2 regions of the Psychrilyobacter piezotolerans genome follow, and region 1 is predicted to be linked to the other one. Evidence: riboswitches for the same ligand, from Rfam matches in the RefSeq annotation. Region 1 holds a riboswitch; the other holds the start of a gene.
What was found. A riboswitch is a leader RNA that binds a small molecule or an ion and turns the genes downstream of it on or off. The one in region 1 is predicted to bind lysine.

Region 1 (3,655 bases):
CAGGTTATCTATATTGGGATTACCCTCTATGGCGTCTTTAAATTTATCCAAGACTATAAAGTCAATCTTTAAGTTTTTATTTTTTTCTTTTAATTTTTTCAGGATTGGGGTGGTCAAGATAACATCCCCTATTGAACTCAGTCTTATTATTAATATTCTCATTTTTTCCCCCAATCTATAATTACACTAGTTTTTTATCATTTTATTATACCATAATTATTATTCAAAATAAAAAAAACCTAGTCGGGTTTTCGACTAGGTCTCCTAAATTTTCTATGCTAATTCCACTTCTTCTTTTACCACCGATACTTCCTCTACAGACTTACCTGCAAACCTTACAGTAAGTATAGTAACCAGTACGGATATAGGTAAAACGATATAGATAGATATTCCCATCCCAACTGGCAGATATCCAAATAATACTGTGATAGCTCCTACCACAAGTGCATATATAACTTGAGTTTTAACATGCTCTATATGATCACATTCAGCTCCCATGGATGAAAGAATAGTTGTATCGGATATCGGTGAACAATGATCCCCGAAGATAGCTCCTGTAAGAACTGCTCCTATACTCATTACTATATATGATGATAATGTTTCTCCCGATAACCCGGCCCCTCCACCGATGGCATTAGCTAACGGTATTGCCAGGGGCATCAATATTCCCATAGTTCCATATGATGTTCCTGTAGAAAAAGCAATTACAGATCCCAAGACAAATATTATAGATGGCAGAATTGATTTTGGTATACTTCCAGCCAGTGCATTTACCAGGTATACCGATGTTCCTAATTCCTTTATCAGAGAAGTCAGTGACCAGGCCAATAATAAGATAACTCCTGTGATCACCAATGATTTCATCCCGTGTACCCAGGTATCGACAGCCTCTGAAAACTTAAATATCTTCTTAGATATTCCCATAATGATAGCTACAATGGAAGCAAACAATGCTGCCTGGAATATTACCAATGATGCATCGGCATTTCCAAAGGTTTCCCTGATGGCATAAAATGACAGTGGAGAATTATTTACAGTCTCCAGTACCGCTCCCTCTAAATAACCCTTTCCATTCAGATAGAAACCTACAAAAGAACCTACGATCAATACCATGATAGGTATGATGGCGTTCCATATGTTCAATGCCACTCCCTCTTTGGGAGCTATCATCGCAGCTTCCTCAGGAGAAACTTTAGCTGCTGAACCGCTTGTTACCTGACCGGTTGTTCTGGCTCTCATTTCAGCTTTGGCCATGGGACCAAATTCTCTCAAGAAATATGCTGTAGAAGCCACAAATATCAGCATCAGTATATTATAAAATCTATATGGAATTGTTTGTACAAAGATACTGTATGCATTTATATTATCCATTCCTATCAGTGAATATCCGTCTTTTATTACCGATATTTCATATCCTACCCAGGTAGAGATAAGGGCTATCCCTGCAATCGGAGCTGCAGTGGAATCTATTATAAATGCTAATTTTTCTCTGGATATTCTCATCTTATCCGTTATGGGTCTCATAATCGGTCCTACAATAAGTGCATTGGCATAGTCATCGAAGAAGATAAATAATCCCATAACCCAGGTGATCAATTGAGCTGATCTGGGAGTTTTTGCTCTTTTGGCCAAAGATTCTGCCACAGCTCTTGCTCCCCCCATTTTAGAGATCAATGCTACCAATCCCCCTATAGTTAAACACTGTAAGATTATACCTGCATTCCATGAATCTGCCATGGACCCGATTACCCTGTTGGTTATATCGGAAAATCCTCCCAATAGACTAAATAAATAATTTTTCCCCTGAGTTATTCCCAGTAAAAACGATCCTGAATAGATTCCTATAAACAATGACAAAATTACATTCTTAGTGATAAAAGCTAAAGTTATAGCTACAATTGGTGGCAACAGTGTCCACATCCCTAAATTTAACGCTGCCTCTGCCGAATCTGCTCCAAACCCCAAACTACTCATAACTCCTAACAACAATACAATTATTATACCTCTCATATCTTTCCTCCTTGATGTTTTGAAGAAAGGAGATCTTTTAACTCAAAAAAAGAGTTATCGGATCTCTACCGATAACTCTAATTTATAAACCTATAGTTATGTATAATAGGCTCTATCTTAAAATCATTCGACAGCTCCCCATTATCATCTGATAATGACAGTCCTACAGATATTATCCATAGTCCCAACCTAAGATTTCGACAAATCTTAAATTTCGGCAAAACTTCCTTTCTTTTGGTCTCAAAGTCTATCCGACTCCTCCAAAATACTCCTAAGGTTTGCAACCTCTATCTTCATTCATATATTTTTATGTTCAGACTAGTATATCCATTTCAGCTATATTTGTCAAACATATTTTAATTATTTTATTTTTACTGCAACTCTGTTTCCTAAAATTCCTCCACCTACTAAAGCAGCAAAGAAAACCCATCCGGATAGTGAGAAGTTTGCAATTGGAGTATATAGTGCTCCTACATTACAACCGTTTGCAAGTCTAGTTCCTAATCCCATTAATATTCCACCCATAGCATATAAAGCTACCTGTTTAGGTGTAACTTTAATTTCACTTGTCACTACACTTTTAAATGTCCCGGCTAAAAGTAAGCAAATTACCGTTCCTACCATGATCCCTACATTTTGAACATTGATTGGATGGTTGAAAAATGGCATTGTGTATAATTTTACTGGGAAGTTAGTAAAGTTAGATAATGATTCAGGTGATACTCCGAATACCATTAAGAATCTTCCAAACCACCATCCGTAAGGCGTAGAAGCTCCCCATCCGGCTTTAGTTACACCCATTAATAATGTGAATATAACTGCTATTACTGCAGCCCCTACTCCCATACTCCAAGGTTTAACAAATAATTTTACATATGTCTCTTCACTTAATAATTTGAATTCTTTATTACTCTCATCCTTTTGAGTGACGATTTTAACCTGCTCTATTTCACTGGGTACCCCTGTAAAAGTTCCTGAGATTTTTCTAGATGATTCGTATTTTTTAGATAAATAAACTACAATACCACATAGGAATGAAGTTAATAAAACTGCTCCTAAATATCCGTCTAATCCATCCCATTTGAATAAGTCCGGGAAATAAACTCCGTTATATAACTTTGCTCCTGTTTCAGAGGTGAACCATGATTTTCTGATCCAATCCGTTGGAATACCGGCATCTTTTACCCAAGTTGCTGCTCTTTGGAAAGGAAACCCTAGGAAAACACCCATACCGAAAAAGATAAGAGTTATAAAACCTCTTGAAAATCCAGTAACAACATCTGTTAAAACTCCCGATGCACAACAAACTGAAAATGTCATACCAAATCCAAACATGATTCCACCAAGGATTAACCCGGAGTTAACCTGGTTTACCCATAAATCATAAGATGAAGCATCTGCATTATAAAGAAATGCAGCGGATAAGATAGAAGTTCCCAAGAACATATAAGCCAGTATTCTCATTAATTTTGTCGAACCTGTGTTATATGCTCTGTTAACAGATCCTGCAAACCCCATAAATGCCCTGGTTAGTGCATATCCAAATCCTATTCCCGCTAACAATCTGAAAAATAACATGGAGCTGCCTAACATTGTTTTACCCATGATTAATGTTAAGATTATAACTATTAATCCTAATAAATTT
Region 2 (3,655 bases), on a different contig from region 1:
AATTTCAGCTTTTCTTCCCCTCTGACAACGTCTTCCAGAACATCATAATATTCCCTGTCATTTATGACAGGGGGATATCCTTCGGCCAGATCTATCTCTATTTCTACCCCATAACTGAGTTCCATCCCACGGGCTATATCCCTTATTTTATTTACGATAAAATTAAAGGTCTCTGTAGAAAAAGCCCTGATAGTCCCCTCCATCCGGGTAACTTCCGGAATGATATTCCTTATGGTTCCCCCCTCTATTTTCCCTATGGCTATTATACTGGGATCAAAGGGAGCTATAAATTTTGAGGTAATCAGATTAAACCCTTCCAGCATCTTCCCGGCTGCCTGGATGGAATCCACTCCCAAATGAGGCTGTCCCCCATGACCGCTCTTTCCTCTGATAACTATATTGATCTCGGCTGCCTTGGCCATAAATCCCCCTGCTCTGCAGCCGATTATTCCTTCCTCCAGCTTAGGAAAGAGATGAAGTCCGAAGATCCCCACAACATTATATTTTTCTAAAATTCCACTAGTTACAATATCTTTGGCTCCTCCCGGTCCTTCCTCGGCAGGCTGAAAAATTATTAAGATATTTTTCTTTAATTTTTTCCCCCTTAAATAATCCATAAACCCCAATAGGGTTGCCATATGACCGTCATGCCCGCAGGCATGCATGAGTCCCGTGTGTTTAGACTCATAAGAAACTCCCGTTTCTTCTAAAATAGTTAAAGCATCCATATCCGTCCTGAACCCATAGGTTTCCTTGGAATTTCCATCCAGATAGACATAGATTCCGGTTCCGCAAATTATCTCGGGCTCATACCCCATCTTTTTTATCTCTTGGAGCAGGTAAGTTTGGGTCTTTTTTTCCATATATCCCAATTCCGGGATTTCATGCAAATTTCTCCTGTATTTCTTCATATTTTCTGTTATTTTTTCCACTCTTCCTCCTTAAAAACAAATTATTTATATTATTTTTTAATATTTTACTCTTAAATAAGAGTAAACCTCATTTTTTTGTTATTTAAAAATATATATTATTTATGTTATACATATACTACATGTATTTAAAAATTTAATATATATATAGTATACATAACATATACATTATCTATATTTTATTTTGTTTTGCATTTAGTATATACTTACTTCAAATAATAAAAATAGAGGTTGCGAGTACAAATAGTAAAAACAGGGAGAAGGCATTTTAGGATCTGTTTTGAAAGGTGTAATTGCCGAAGTGTGGATTTTGCAAGAATTTATGCTGGGGATATGGATAAGATCCATATAACTGTCATTATCATAATCAGGTAATGGGGTGCTATTTGAAGTCATAGATTAATCTTTTATCTTGTTTTTTGATATGGATGTAATTTTTACTCTTCAGTAGTTCCCACTACTGGAGAGTTTTTTTTTAGGAGGAAATAAAATATGATCGTTGTACACAAATATGGAGGAAGTTCACTGGCTGACTTAGATAAGATAAAAAATATAGCCTCCCACATCTCAAAATTAAGTGATGCAGGGGAGCAGATTGTTGTAGTTGCCTCTGCCATGGGGAAAACCACCAATAAACTGATTGAGATGGCTAAAAAAATTTCTGAAACACCAAATATAAGGGAATTGGACAGCCTTATGGCTACCGGTGAGCAGCAAACTGTTGCCCTGTTATCCATGGCCTTAAATGAGTTGGGGAAAAAATCCATCTCTCTTACAGGATCCCAGGCAGGAATAACCACCATAGGTCATCACACTAAAAGCAGGATTAAGAGTGTCGATCCTAAAATAATAATTTCCCATTTGAATCGCGGAAAAGTAGTCATTGTGGCCGGATTTCAGGGGATGAACCAAAAAGGGGATATCACTACCCTGGGCAGAGGAGGATCGGATACCAGTGCTGTAGCCCTGGCTGCCAGTTTAGGTGCACGGTGTGAAATTTACACCGATGTGGATGGAATTTACAGCATCGATCCCAGAGTATATTCCGATGCAAAAAAAATAAAATATATATCATACGAGGAGATGATGGAGATGGCAAATTTAGGAGCCGGTATCATGGAAACAAGGGCTGTAGAGCTGGGAAAAAAATATAACGTTCCCATCTATGTGGGAGAAAGTTTGAGGGATCATGACGGTACCCTTATATTAAATCAAGATGAGATTATGGAGGATAAACCCATTACCGGTATCACCTTAAATGAGGATATTTTTATGGTAAATATCCAGCACCTTCCCTATTCAGAGAGCTTGGTAGCAGGTATTTTTAACACCTTGGGTAAATTTGAGTTAAATATCGATATGATCAGCCAAAACATTACTACTGCAGGAACCTTAGATCTTTCCTTTAGCTGTTTTAAAAGGGAAGAATCACTTTTAAAGAAAGCCATCGAGGAATTAAAAAATAAATTCGAGGAAATTTCCATAGAAATAAAATCTGACTTAATCATGATTTCATTGGTTGGAATTGGAATGGTAAGTCATTCCGGTGTGGCAGCCAAGGTGTTTAATACTCTGGCTGAAAATAAAATTCCTTTTTATCATATAACTACTTCTGAGATCAGTATTTCATGTACAATCTCTAAGGATCATAAAAAGACTGCCACTGAGATGTTAGCCAGAGAATTTGATTTATAAAAACACCAATTTAGGAGGAGATCATGAAAAAATATAACATTGCCATTGTAGGAGCTACCGGAATGGTCGGAAGAACCTTTCTCAAGGTATTGGAGGAAAGAAATTTTCCCATAGATAACCTCTACCTTTTAGCCTCATCCAGATCCTGTGGAACAAAAATTAATTTTAAAAATAAAACATATATAGTAGAGGAACTTAAACCAGAATCTTTTTCTAAGAAGATAGACATAGCTTTATTTTCTGCCGGAGGGGATCTGAGCAGAGAAATGGCTCCCGTGGCTGTTTCTTGTGGGATTACAGTTATAGATAACAGCAGTGCATGGAGGATGGATCCGGCTGTTCCCTTAGTGGTACCGGAAGTGAATCCGGAAGCAATAAAGGATAATTTACTCATCGCTAACCCTAATTGTTCCACCATCCAGGTGGCGGTTCCTCTAAAGGTATTGGATGATCTCTATGGGATAAAAAGAGTTATCTATTCTACCTATCAGGCTGTATCCGGATCCGGAGTAGCCGGAGTTGAAGATCTAAAAAATGGGATAGAAGGAAAAGAACCTTCAAATTACCCCTACCCCATAGCCTTCAACTGCCTTCCCCATATAGATGACTTTACAGAAAGCGGATACACTAAGGAAGAGTTGAAGATGATCGATGAAACCAGAAAAATTTTAAATAAACCGGAGTTGGCAATTACTTCTACCTGTGTCAGAGTTCCCGTGGAAAACGGTCATTCTGTATCGGTTAACTTAGAGTTTGAAAAAGAGTTCGATCTAAGTGAGTTAAAAGAAGCACTTAAAAATAAAGAAGGTATTGTCCTGCAGGATGATGTAAAAAACAATATCTATCCAATGCCTATAAATGCCAGCGGGTTTGATGAAGTATTTGTAGGCAGAATCAGAAGGGACTACAGTGTGAAAAATGGAATAAATCTATGGGTAGTAGCCGATAACATCAGAAAAGGAGCTGCCACAAATACCGTGCAAATCGCTGAATTATTGATAAAAAAATAATATTTTTTAAACAGGAGGAAT

Region 2: it holds a riboswitch for lysine, as region 1 does, so the genes downstream of both, DYH56_RS09245 (aspartate kinase) here and DYH56_RS12210 (Na+/H+ antiporter NhaC family protein) in region 1, are expected to answer to the same signal.

Annotation. Positions count from the first base shown of each region.
Region 1 is NZ_QUAJ01000024.1:19,492-23,146, forward strand. Features, by position in the region: gene DYH56_RS12205 (glycosyltransferase family 9 protein) at 1-174, opposite strand, end outside; gene DYH56_RS12210 (Na+/H+ antiporter NhaC family protein) at 274-2,010, opposite strand; lysine riboswitch at 2,134-2,308, opposite strand; gene DYH56_RS12215 (YeeE/YedE family protein) at 2,371-3,655, opposite strand, start outside.
Region 2 is NZ_QUAJ01000015.1:13,384-17,038, reverse strand. Features, by position in the region: gene DYH56_RS09250 (M20 metallopeptidase family protein) at 1-932, opposite strand, end outside; lysine riboswitch at 1,147-1,322, shown strand; gene DYH56_RS09245 (aspartate kinase) at 1,422-2,624, shown strand; gene DYH56_RS09240 (aspartate-semialdehyde dehydrogenase) at 2,648-3,634, shown strand.